3 regions of the Vibrio sp. R10-SG3-ISO10 genome follow, and region 3 is predicted to be linked to each of the others. Evidence: riboswitches for the same ligand, from Rfam matches in the RefSeq annotation. Region 3 holds a riboswitch; each other region holds the start of a gene.
The links. A riboswitch is a leader RNA that binds a small molecule or an ion and turns the genes downstream of it on or off. The one in region 3 is predicted to bind thiamine pyrophosphate.
Positions count from the first base shown of each region.

Region 1: linked by a shared signal. The riboswitch ahead of thiB (thiamine ABC transporter substrate binding subunit) and the one ahead of thiC (phosphomethylpyrimidine synthase ThiC) in region 3 are both predicted to bind thiamine pyrophosphate.
Region 2: linked by a shared signal. The riboswitch ahead of thiD (bifunctional hydroxymethylpyrimidine kinase/phosphomethylpyrimidine kinase) and the one ahead of thiC (phosphomethylpyrimidine synthase ThiC) in region 3 are both predicted to bind thiamine pyrophosphate.

Region 1 is NZ_JCBDHG010000023.1:111,084-115,497, forward strand. Features, by position in the region: gene thiP (thiamine/thiamine pyrophosphate ABC transporter permease ThiP) at 1-1,264, opposite strand, end outside; gene thiB (thiamine ABC transporter substrate binding subunit) at 1,274-2,260, opposite strand; TPP riboswitch at 2,328-2,449, opposite strand; gene AC6R16_RS18800 (flavin prenyltransferase UbiX) at 2,498-3,124, opposite strand; gene mpl (UDP-N-acetylmuramate:L-alanyl-gamma-D-glutamyl-meso-diaminopimelate ligase) at 3,139-4,414, opposite strand, start outside.
Region 2 is NZ_JCBDHG010000022.1:461,759-466,172, reverse strand. Features, by position in the region: gene AC6R16_RS15595 (ABC transporter permease) at 1-490, opposite strand, end outside; gene AC6R16_RS15590 (ABC transporter ATP-binding protein) at 483-1,229, opposite strand; gene thiD (bifunctional hydroxymethylpyrimidine kinase/phosphomethylpyrimidine kinase) at 1,219-2,049, opposite strand; TPP riboswitch at 2,150-2,259, opposite strand; gene AC6R16_RS15580 (HDOD domain-containing protein) at 2,427-3,257, shown strand; gene AC6R16_RS15575 (LysR family transcriptional regulator) at 3,353-4,243, shown strand; gene AC6R16_RS15570 (VCBS domain-containing protein) at 4,256-4,414, opposite strand, start outside.
Region 3 is NZ_JCBDHG010000016.1:99,882-104,295, forward strand. Features, by position in the region: gene thiC (phosphomethylpyrimidine synthase ThiC) at 1-1,523, opposite strand, end outside; TPP riboswitch at 1,687-1,785, opposite strand; gene crcB (fluoride efflux transporter CrcB) at 1,855-2,238, opposite strand; gene AC6R16_RS08060 (multicopper oxidase domain-containing protein) at 2,347-3,729, opposite strand; gene AC6R16_RS08065 (hypothetical protein) at 3,818-3,967, shown strand; tRNA gene AC6R16_RS08070 (tRNA-Trp) at 4,015-4,091, opposite strand; tRNA gene AC6R16_RS08075 (tRNA-Asp) at 4,152-4,228, opposite strand; rRNA gene rrf (5S ribosomal RNA) at 4,260-4,375, opposite strand.

The DNA of each region.
Region 1 (4,414 bases), on a different contig from region 3:
ACATTGGCTGAGACAGCGTTTTAATCACATATGGCAGACCCATTAAGGCATTCACGGCTACGACAACCACTAGTGCTAAGCTAAATACATCAGTAAATGAGCGCAGCAATAGAAACAGTCCGGTCGAAATCACAAGACCGGGTGTCACAAGAATAATGGTGCCAATCAACTCAATATGATCCGCACTCTTCTCGCGATAATTAAGGCGTAATCTTCGGCTGGTTAACAAGATGGCAATGCCAGCAATCACCGCAATCACACTTGCCATGGTTGCCACTTTCATAGACGCCCATAGTGCCTGCCAAAAACGTGCGTCGGTGAAAACATCCAGCGCATGATTGTTAAGACCACTGAGCAGCACCATCAGCAACGGAGGTAGCACCAGCAGCATTGAAAAGGCTATCCACCCCCAATCCCAACACTTAGAAACAAACGAGTCTTTAGACAAGTAAATAGTCTGACTCTGCGAGCCTGAGGTGACTGAAATCGGTTTCGCTAATCGCTGAATAGTCAACGCCATAACACCGCAAAGCATCATTTGCCAAATAGCCAATAGCGCGCCAGCTTGGAGATCGAAATCAAACTTAATAGCTTGATAGATTGCCAGCTCGATCGTGGTTGACTTAGGCCCACCACCGAGTGCCATTACGGTAGCAAAACTGGTGAAACAGAGCATAAACACCAAGCCGCTGACATGAGGTAATTGCTGACGTAGCCGCGGCCATTCTATCCAACGAAACTTATCCCAGTGTCCCATGCCGAGATGGGCGCATAGTTTATGCTGCTCTTGTGGGATAGAGTCGAGCGCCTGCAACAATAACCGGGTCGCATAAGGAAGATTAAAAAACACGTGCGCCAATAAAATGCCATTGAGCCCATATATTGAGAACGGCAACTTGCTGTCTAAACTTTTGAACAGATCGGAAATCAAGCCGCTATTGCCATAAATGGCGAGCAGACCAAACACCCCGACTAAGACAGGCAACACCAGTGTGGTAGCAAACAGTTTGAGTAACAGGGACTTACCAGCAAACTGACGGCGAGATAACGCGTGCGCGACTGGGATGGCAAGGCCAACACTGAGCAAAGTAGATAGAAAAGACTGATAGAAACTGAATTTGGTGACATGTCGATAGTATGGATCGCTCCATACCTGACTGATATCTAACGATGGCGCGTTAACCAGTAAGGCACCGAGAGCAGAAACGACAAAGGTCGCGATAAATATCGCGACCCATAAGCCAATTTTTGGGGTATTACGCAAAAGAGCCTCTTAGAATGTCAGCGCACTTTGCCATTCGCGAATCCAAGATTTACGATTTTCGGCCACTTCGTCGGCGCTAAAGGTCAGTGCTTTGCTTGGTAGAGTCAGGCTTTCAAAACCTTCAGGCAGTGCAACCTCAGTGACTGGGTACATCCAGTTGCCTGTTGGCATTGCTGATTGGAACTCATCACTTAGAATAAAGTTCATGAACTCATCTGCTAGCTTTTGATTTTTAGACGCTTTTACTTTCGCAGCCACTTCCACTTGAGTGTAGTGACCTTCGGCAAAATCAGCGGCGGCATACTTGTTGTCACTTTCGGCAATCAAGTGATAAGCAGGAGATGTGGTGTAAGAGAGAACCAGATCAGACTCACCTTCGAGGAACATTGAATACGCTTCAGACCAACCTTTAGTGACGGTTACGGTTTTCTTGGCAAGATTTTGCCAAGCCTGAGTCACATCATCGCCGTAAACAGACTTCATCCACAGCATCAGACCTTGCCCTGGTGTTGAAGTGCGTGGATCTTGATAGATCACTTTCAGATCATCGCGTGATTCCACCAGTTCTTTTAAGCTTTTTGGTGGGTTAGCTAGCTTCTCTTTGTTGTAAACAAAAGCAAAGTAACCGAAATCATAAGGGACGAAGGTTTTGTCCGCCCAGCCATTTGGCAAAGCAACCTTGCTGGTGTCTACGCTATGTTCAGCCAACAAACCTGTTTTTTTCGCTTCCGCCATCAGGTTGTTGTCTAAGCCTAAAATAATATCCGCTTTGCTGTTATCGCCTTCTAAACGCAGACGGTTAAGGATAGAGACACCATCATCCAATGCGACGAAATTAACATCACAACCACAATGCGCTTCAAATGCTTTTTCTACGATTGGACCTGGGCCCCAATCGGCGGCAAAAGAGTCGTAGGTATAGACAGTTAAACTGTTTTCTGCGGCTGTCGCTGGAACTGTCGCTAGCACTGCTAACGCAAGGGAACTTATTGAAATGGTGCTTAGAGTGTTTTTCACTGCTCGCTCTCTCCTTGTTTGAGCGGCACAGGTTTGAGAAGCGGAGTTCAAATCCAAACTCAATTCCTACGCCAGCATTATCTGGTTCAGGTACACGGGTCCCAAGCGATGGCTCGATCTCAGCTGACGCTAACATAAGTTAGGTCAATAGCTCCCCGATGAGTAACGGTCGAATTGTAATAGTTATGTGACTCAATAGCTAGCGCCGTTCACATATCAGCTCTGACGGGAGTCATAGCCCCAGCGAGGAACCAATCCTTGATCTACTCCTAGGTGGTCGAGAATACGCGCGACCATAAAATCAACCAGATCATCAATCGATTTCGGTTGATGATAAAAACCTGGTGCAGCAGGCATGATGGTCACGCCCATTTGTGACAGCTTGTGCATGTTCTCGAGATGCAGGGTAGAGAATGGCGTCTCGCGAACCACCAACAGTAGTTGACCACGCTCTTTCATCACCACGTCTGCGGCACGTTCAATCAGGTTATCAGACATACCGTGCGCAATCGCCGCAACGCTGCCTGCTGAGCAAGGACAGACGACCATCTGTTTCGGCGCAGCAGAGCCAGATGCCACCGGAGAGAACCAGTCATCTTTACCGCATACAATCAGCTTGTCTGGGTCGCAATTGAGATGCTCAACCAAAGTTTGCTTAGCCGAATCAGGATTAGCTGGCAGTTTAAGGTCATGTTCAGTTGCAAGCACCACTCTCGCAGCGGATGAAACAAGCAGATAAACTTGATAATCAGCAGCCAGAAGGCGCTCTAATAGGCGTAAACCATAAGGAGCACCAGAGGCACCGGTAAAGGCTAAGGTGATGGCTTTTTGTTGTTTAATCATATAAAAAAACTACACTATTGCTCTAGCTTTGCCAGAAGCTTATTGTGAATACCTTCGAACCCGCCATTGCTCATAACCAAAATCTGGTCACCCGAACTAGCACTAGCAACAATTTGCTCCACTAGCTCATCGACATTATCTGAGGTTTGCGCAGGTTGATCACATTGAGCTGCAATATCTTCCACCGACCAATCAATCGAGTCGGGTTGATATAAAAACACCTGATCGGCTTTTTGTAACGAAGCGGCCAACGTATCCTTGTGAACACCTCGCTTCATTGTAGCGCTGCGTGGTTCGAGTACCGCGATAATTTTGCTATCGCCGACCTTATTACGTAATCCACCGAGCGTCAGTTCAATCGCGGTCGGATGATGGGCAAAATCGTCGTAAACCGTGATGCCATTGACCTCACCTTTGATCTCCAAGCGGCGTTTGGTATTGATAAATTTGGCTAAAGATTCACAGGCTAAGTCTGGGGTAACGCCAACATGGCGCGCTGCGGCTATCGCCATCAAAGCATTATCTACATTGTGATCACCAACTAGATTCCAGTTCACGCTACCTACTTGCTCGCCTTGGAACAATACGTTGAACTGCGAGCCATCAATATTTATTTTCTCCGCCTGCCAGTCACCTTGCTCACCACTAAACTCAGTTTCGCTCCAACAGCCGCGCTCAAGCACATCTTGTAGAGCACTATCTTGTTTCGGTGCAAAAACACGCCCATTGCCCGGCACTGTGCGAACAAGATGATGAAACTGACGTTTTATCGCTTCAAGATCGTCAAAGATATCGGCATGATCAAACTCTAGGTTGTTCATAACTAAGGTGCGTGGATGATAGTGCACAAACTTAGAACGCTTATCGAAAAAAGCACTATCATATTCGTCTGCTTCAACAACAAAAAACATGCTTTCACCAAGACGAGCTGAAATTCCGAAGTTACCCAAAACACCACCAACCAAGAAACCCGGCTTATAGCCACAGTCTTCTAAGATCCACGCCAACATACTAGACGTTGTGGTTTTTCCATGAGTACCAGATACCGCTAATACCCAACGGTCATGAAGTAAGAACTCTTGCAGCCACTGAGGACCAGAGGTGTAACGCAAGTTATGATTCAGCACATACTCGACACATGGATTGCCGCGGCTCATCGCATTACCAATCACAACTAAATCAGGTGCTGGTTCGAGTTGCGACGGGTCAAAGCCTTCTATAATTTCAATACCTTGAGATTCGAGTAGAGTACTCATTGGTGGATAAACATTGGCATCACACCCTGTGACT
Region 2 (4,414 bases), on a different contig from region 3:
CCGTTGGTGTATTGCGCAAACCGTCATAGCAACAAGTGGTCACAGGAAAGAAGATAATGATTGCCGCCATCACCACCTTGGACGCGATGCCGTACCCAAGCCAAAGCATCAGTACAGGCGCAATGGCAAACACCGGAATTGCTTGGCTCGCAATAAGCATGGGTAACAACCAACGTTTTAATGGTTTAAACAGCAACATTTGCAGTGCAAAGATAAGCCCCATAGAGAGGCCAAGCAGTAAACCCAGTATGATTTCTTGCCCAGTAACAAGAGTGTGTTTCATGAGTACATCAAAACGTGAAATCAATCGCTCGAAGACATCTAGCGGAGCAGGCAAAATGAAGCTTGGTATATCAAACAAAACCACAACGCTGTGCCAAATGCCCAAAATCACCAACAGGCTAACCGTCATACGCACCATTGGATGTGTCACCTGAGCGTTGATTCTCTTATTAGGCAACGTAAGTTCTAGATTCGATACCTTACTCATAGTCTTGCTCCAACCTGTCTAGAATACTTCGCTGCAAAGCTGCGCACTCACCATCTATCTCGCGCGGAGGCAGTGAGGCAGGAACGTCCAACGAGTGCGCATAAGCAGGTACACCCTGAAGCAAATAGAGCGCATCCGATAAACGTACTGCTTCTTGGGGATCGTGGGTAATCAGCACAACGGTTTTGCCCTTGAGTAACGTGGCAGACAAGGATTGCAACTTATGGCGCGTGACGGCATCTAGCGCTGAAAAAGGCTCATCCATTAGCACAACAGGCTTGTCTTGCATCAGTGTACGCGCAAGGGCAACACGCTGACGCATTCCCCCAGATAACTGAGCAGGCATACTATTAACATGGGCAGCTAACCCAACCTGTTCAAGCAACTGAAGTGCTTTGTCATGCTTAACATTTTGCGCACCAAAGTTACGGCTTAACATAACGTTATCTATGACATTTAACCAAGGCAGTAATAGGTCCTGCTGGGCCATGTAGGCAATTTGCTCATGTAAGTCTTGCCCTTGGCTTAGCTTAAGGGTCCCCTTCCATTCCACTTTGCTATCAAGTAAACCCGCTAAATAGCGCAACAACGTGGTTTTACCGCAGCCGCTTCGACCTAGCAGACTTGTCCACTTCCCAGCTGGGATGTGCATATCTAAGCCAGTTAGGGTCGGGGTTGGGCTATCGAGATAGCGAAGCTGTGACGCCTTGAGCTCTATCCCGATCGCTTTAGCGCACATTGGTGTGGCCACAGAAAAAGTGGTTCACTGGGCCATGACCTTGACCCACATCTAACTGATCGGCGTGCGCAATGGCTTGAGAGATATATTGCTTACCAAGATACACCGCTTTATGAAGACGGTTACCTTGAGCAAGGTATGAAGCAATGGCAGAAGAGAGGGTGCAACCTGTACCGTGCGTATTTTTGGTCGCGACACGTTTTGCGCTCAATAACTCACTGCTTTCTTGCTCAATAAGGAGATCATTACTGTTTTGGTCTTTCTCTAAGTGCCCACCTTTAAGCAGCACTGCTTTCGCCCCAAGCGTGCGTAATGACTCGATCATCGCCCCCATTTGCTCTTCATCTTGAGGAACCTCACCACCAATCAGAGCCGCCCCTTCAGGCAGGTTCGGGGTAATAAGATCCGCGAGTGGTAGCAGTTCTTGTTTGAGCGTAGAGATTGCCGATTGTTCTAGTAATAGATCACCGCTTGTTGCAACCATGACAGGATCAACCACGAGATGCTTAGGTTGGTATTGACGTATTTTAGCCGCCACAACCTTGATGATTTCGGCATCAGCCAGCATACCAACCTTAACCGCGACGACATTCAAATCAGTAAATACAGCATCGAGCTGGCTTTCAATATGCGCTAATGGAATCGGGTGAATGGCGGTCACGCCTCGGGTGTTTTGCGAAGTAATGGCTGTAATGACAGAGCACGCGTAACTGCCTGTCGCTGACATCGCTTTAATATCCGCTTGGATGCCTGCGCCGCCACCGCTGTCAGAGCCAGCAATGGTTAATACAATAGGTGTTGTGTCTTGTGAATGTGGCATAGATGCTCCTACTACAAGACGTATAGGAACTCTCGACCACGAAAAGAACGCTCATAAAGAGACTTACTATCGAATGCGAGTACACTAAACCCGAGAAATGGAATTAGTGTGCATAGTTCCCTACGTCAGTGCTAACTGAATCAGGTTCAACGGGTCTCGCTTCGCGATCTCAGCCCTTTCCCTATTGGGTAGGCTCCCCGACTATTTCCGCAGATGATAACAATAAAAGTAAATTTAGTGCATCACTTATTTGGTGCGATGCTACAAAAAACAAACAAAACATTAGCCCGCACATATGGTATTGATTGCTTATCTTTGTAACAGGATAAGTTTCTGAACTATAGTAACTTAGCTCACATGGAATTAAGGAGAGAGCTATGAGCCAGGAGGCACTACTATCTCGACTGAACGAGTTACCGAGAATCCAGAAGGTACTTCAAGAGCTTCTCGATATGGTCAACACAAGTGATGTCGACTTTAAAGAACTAGCGAATAAAATAGCAACGGATCAAGTTCTTAGCGCTAGATTGCTCCGTCTTGCCAATTCAGCTCATTTTGGAGGAAGCAAAAGCGTATCTTCGATAAATGAAGCCTTACTTCGAGTTGGAACAGGCCCCGTGAGAACATTAGTTGTCGCTTCAGTTCTCTCTAGTGCCTTCCCTAGAATTAAAACATTAGATATGGATAAATACTGGGAAGAAACGTTCGAAGTGTCGATTATTGCTAGCAAAATTGCCGTTGAGACAGGCATGGATAGCAATGAAGTTTTCACAACGGGCGTATTACACAACATTGGCGAGTTGATGATTCATACGTTAGTTCCAGAGCAAGCAAAAGCCATTGCAGAAAGAGCCGAAGCGGGTGAAAGTGCCATTGCGGTTCAGGAAGAAATATTAGATATCACAGCACCTACTCTTGGAGCAAAACTAGCCAAAACTTGGCGCTTCCCTGATGACATGGTCGACGCCATTGCAAATTTTGCGGAGCCACGAGATGCCGAGATTTCTCCTAAAATGGCCACCACTCTTCATTTGGCCCGTTCGATTCATCGCGACTGGGATCTGCTCGAAAGCGAAGAAGGCAAAGCTCGCTACCTTACCGAACACCCGGACTCTCGCTTGTTGCATATTTCAGCTGCCTTTGCACCAACAATCGACAAATATCGAGGCAATGGTCGTGACCTCGCCTCCCACTTAAACGCCGCGTAAAACATAAGGTGAGCGTACGGCTCGCCTTTTTTCTATCAGAAACCTCTGTTATCGCATAAACTAATCTCGATAATTTTATGTTATGAGAAAGTACGATGATTAACCCTGTCTGGCTCAAAACCTTCGTTACCCTGCTCGATACAGGCCACTTTACCAAAACTGCTGAGAAGCTGTTTATGACTCAGCCTGGTGTTAGTCAACATATCAAAAAACTCGAGCAAGCTTGCGGCTATCCATTAATTGAAAGGCACAACAAAAGTTTTGAAGTTACGGAAGCTGGCCGTAGTGTTTACCAACATGCGATTCAGCTTGAGCGACAAGAGTCTGAACTGCTTAGCTCTTTAAACATGGAAGACCCTTTTTCAGGTGATGTTTCGCTGTCTTGTTCGGGTTCGCTGGCACTATTGCTCTACCCACATCTACTCAATTTACAATGTAAATACTCGCAGCTCATATCAAGACTAGAGGCCGCACCTCATCACAAAATTGTTGCGGATGTCCTAACTGGTGTGACAGATATTGGGATTGTGACACAAATTCCATCTGATTCTCGCTTTGAATCAGAAGTGTTAGGTAAGGAGCCACTGTGTTTACTATTACCGAAAGCGCATGCAGCCAAAGATTTAAGCCAAGAGAGCTTGAAGGAAATTGGGCTAATCCAACACCCTGATGCGATTCACTACCTTTCGATTTACTTTGCTCAATGCGGGGAGTCTGAACTGGAGAAAATGAATATCGATGATATTCCGGTCACTGGCTACATCAATCAGTTGAGCCAAATCTTGCTGCCTGTTGCCAATGGATTAGGATTTACCGTCTTGCCCAAAAGCGCACTCGATTCGTTTGTCGAGAGCGAACGAATTTCTATCTTCGAGCCAAGTAATGAAGTGGTAGAGACCTTATACTTCTTGACTAAAAAACATCGCCAGCTACCGAAGCGCTTTGAAACTATTAAAAACGAAGTGGTGCAACATTTTCAGCAGTAAAATGTACGTTCGTTAGCCAAAACTGATCGTGGTTTCTAACTCTTCAATCGAAGCGCCACCATTATCGCCAACAAGCACAATCGTCACAGCAAAGCGATTACCGTCTGTCGAACGCAAGAAGAAGGTTTCAATCTTTCTTTCCCCCATCACTAAGTACTGGGTTTTAATGCT
Region 3 (4,414 bases):
ACCTTAACGTCTTCTTTGTTCGGTAAGCCAAGGTGCTCTTTTGGCGTAACGTAACAAAGCATCGCACAGCCATACCAACCAATCATCGCGGCACCAATACCTGAAGTGATATGATCATAGCCCGGCGCAACATCGGTCGTCAGTGGGCCAAGGGTATAAAACGGCGCTTCATGGCAGTGCTCTAGCTGCTCTTCCATGTTCTCTTTGATCATATGCATCGGAATATGGCCTGGACCTTCAATAATGACCTGAACGTCATATTCCCAAGCAATCTTGGTTAGCTCACCTAGAGTACGAAGCTCAGCAAACTGCGCTTCATCGTTCGCATCGGCTACTGAGCCAGGACGCAAGCCATCACCAAGAGAAAGCGCCACGTCATACTTGGCACAAATTTCACAAATCTCGCGGAAGTGAGTATATAGGAAGCTTTCCTGATGATGTGCTAAACACCATTTCGCGATAATAGAACCACCACGAGAAACAATGCCAGTGACACGTTTTGCCGTCATAGGCACATAGCGAAGCAATAACCCTGCGTGAATAGTGAAGTAATCGACGCCCTGCTCTGCTTGCTCAATCAGAGTATCGCGCATCACTTCCCAGTTGAGGTTTTCCGCAATGCCGTTCACTTTTTCAAGCGCTTGGTACATTGGCACAGTACCGATCGGCACCGGACTGTTACGTAGAATCCACTCACGAGTTTCGTGAATATTACGCCCAGTAGACAGATCCATAACAGTATCGCCACCCCAGCGAGTCGCCCATACGAGCTTCTCAACCTCTTCCTCAATTGAAGATGTCACTGATGAATTACCGATATTAGCGTTTACTTTAACTAAGAAGTTACGCCCAATAATCATTGGTTCAGATTCTGGGTGGTTAATATTGGAAGGGATAATCGCTCGACCTTCTGCGACTTCTTTACGAACAAATTCTGCAGTAATGTCTTTGGGTAAGTTGGCCCCGAAGCTTTGACCAGGATGCTGTTGATTCAGCACCTCATCGCGATAATGAGCGCGACCCATATTTTCACGTAGGGCGATGTATTCCATCTCAGGGGTAACGATACCCTTGCGCGCATAGTGCAGCTGAGTGACACACTGACCATCTTTAGCACGTCTAATTCGTGGCAAATTGCCATAACGTAGCTCATCAAGCGTCTCGTCTTCTAAACGCTCCTTAGTGTATACCGAGCTAACATCGTCGAGTAATTCAGTATCAGCTCGTTCTTCAATCCACCCTTCTCTTAGCTTTGGTAGGCCGCTGTAAAGGTCAATAGTGTGTTCTGGGTCAGTGTATACACCGGAAGTATCGTAAACACGTACAGGCTCATTAGGTTCGAAAATAGGCGCTTCTTTTGTGCCTCCGATAAGACTATCCGCGAGTGAGATTTCTCGCATAGGCACACGAATATCTGGGCGTGAACCCTCTACATAGACTTTGCTTGAATTTGGGTACGGCTGTACCGAAAGTGTATCAATGAACTGTTTTGCTTCCAGTCTCGCTTGTTTGCGACTCGACATAGCATTTTTCCTTGCTTTGTTATTCTTAGATAAAAAGTAATGGGATAAAAATGCTTGGCGGAAAGATGCGACAAGAGGAATCGAATTATGACCTTATTAGTGTGCACTAATGGTATATAACAACATTCGACTATTTGATAGGTAACCAGACAGAACTCTGGTGTAGATATCTTCTCTTGTTCCCTTCGCAGATTTTAATCTGATCAGGTTCAACGGATCCCGAATTAACGGTCTCAGCCTTATGGCACTCCGACAAGTAATTGCAGTATATAAAAACGGCTTGGGTAAACCAAGCCGTGATGAACAATAATTAGCTAAATTTTAACCAACATTAGCTCTTGATGAGTATTTGAAAACCAATCCATGCAGCAGAAATGCTTAAAAAGACATTCAACAACACATTCAAACCCATCTTAAAAAAAGCGCCTTGCTGCATTAGAAGCACATTATCCATAGAGAACGTAGAGAAGGTGGTGAGTGCACCTAGAAAGCCCAATCCGATAATTTGGCGCCATGGCTCGGTGGCTAACATATCATTTTCAAATGCCGCAATAAGCAAACCCATAATGAAAGAACCAACCACGTTAACAGCTAGCGTACCGTAAGGAAATCCGCGCCCAAGAAGTGCAACACAAAGCTCAGAAACAAGATAACGAGAGCATGCACCAAATGCACCACCGAGTGCGATAAAACCCAATATTGAAAACTGACCCATAATTCCTCCGATTGACTGGGTGTATTGTAGCCAAAATACAAGCTCACGGAAGATCATAAATTAAGATTTAGCCATTACTAACTGCAAACATTTTAAAAGTTACAGGAGTCACTTTACTTCAATATACCCCATTAGTCCGGTTTTCATATGCTCGATCACATGACAGTGATACATCCACCGCCCTGGATTATCCGCCACGAACGCTGCGATAGCCGTACCGTTTTTGCCTAGTAAAACAGTGTCAGTATGGAAAGGCTGTTCGACCTTTTTTCCATTGAGCTCCAAAACTGTGAATGTATGACCATGGATATGAATTGGATGATGATACTGAGTGATATTCTTGAGATAGAAAATATAAGTTTTACCCAATTGCAATGAAGCGAGTGGCGCGGGGATATTATCTTTCGACATCCCTTCCCAAGCCCGTTTGTTGGTTAACCAAAACTTAGGAACTGACTTACCATCTTTTCCAACCGGTGAAATTGCTCCTTCCCATTCAAATACGAAATCAATTTTCTCCGCATTGGCCAAATCAAGATCAGGCACTGGATTAAGAGGAAGTTGAGGGATCGGTCTGTGATCGGAAAGATCAGACCTGATCGCTTCAAACTCACACAGAGGAAACGGAAATCTGCCTTTCATGTATCGGACGTAAACGGACTCTCCTTGCTTTGGAGCTCTTAAGGCAAGGTCAACCCTCATACCTGGACCAATTTTATGTTGAGAGAGCTTATAGGGAGTTTTAATCGGGTTACCATCGATGGCTATCACCCATGCTTCCGCCCCTTCAATAGCAATCGGATAGGTAATGGTATTATCGACGTTAGCGATACGCAGCCGAGTAGTGGCATTTTCCTTTAATTGATACATAGGCTCATGTACACCATTAACACTGCTCCACTCTCCGGGGGTTCCCATTCTCGCGCTAAGACGAGGGATCATTAACTCTTTCCACTGCCCCTGTTTATCAAGGTGCCAGTGCTTAAGCATCAACTCGTGTTCTTCATCAAACTCTACTGGAACCGCTTCTTCGACGATGATCAGTCCCACTAAACCCATACCAAGTTGCTTGACGCTATTCATATGTGGGTGATACCAGAAGGTGCCTGCATCAGGTGGGGTAAAGCGATACTCGAAAGTTTCACCCGGCATGATTGGTGCCTGACTTAAGAATGGTACACCATCCATTTCTATTGGAACTCTCAGCCCATGCCAGTGAATCGTGGTTGGCTCTGAAAGCTTATTGGTAAATCTGATCGTAACTTCTTGTCCTTGACGACAACGAATCGTTGGGGCTGGAATCTCACCATTAAATCCAAGTACATTCGTTGTATAACCAGGTACTAGTTCAGCCGTTGCTGGCTCTGCGGTGAGCTCATAAACAAACTCACCTTTACCACTCTTAGCACGAGTTAAAGTACACGCAGGCAAAACGCTTAATGCAGAAACAGCCAATCCTGTTTTAATAAAATAGCGACGAGAAATATCCATAAACTACGACTATTGAGTAAACAAGTTACCAAATGTAACAGATTAGTAAGAATAGTTCTCAACAAGAAATCTAGTTTGAGAGCTATGGATGAAGTACTCGCCTTTAGAAAAACAAAAAGGCTCTGGCATTTCTGCTAGAACCTTGAATATGGCAGAGTGGAAATATTCGACTGGGCTGGCACTCCAGCTCCCAGCACGTTCGTCTTTGGTAGTGGCGAAATCCGCTGCTTTGGTTTGACACACATACGAAAAAAGCCTCAGCATTTCTGCTGAGGCTTTCGAATATGGCAGGGGTGGAGAGATTCGAACTCCCAACACGCGGATTTGGAATCCGCTGCTCTGCCAATTGGAGCTACACCCCTGTAGAATCTTTCAAATTGTAGATTCGAAAAAACCTCGCCATAGCGAGGTTTCGAAATAAGTGGCGGAGCGGACGGGACTCGAACCCGCGACCCCCGGCGTGACAGGCCGGTATTCTAACCAACTGAACTACCGCTCCGCACTGGTTAGACTCTAAGTCTAAATTTAAAGCCTGGCGATGTCCTACTCTCACATGGGGAAGCCCCACACTACCATCGGCGCTAATTCGTTTCACTTCTGAGTTCGGCATGGAATCAGGTGGGTCCAAATCGCTATGGTCGCCAAGCAAATTCTTTAATTCGGAAAGCTGTTATTGTGTTCTCTA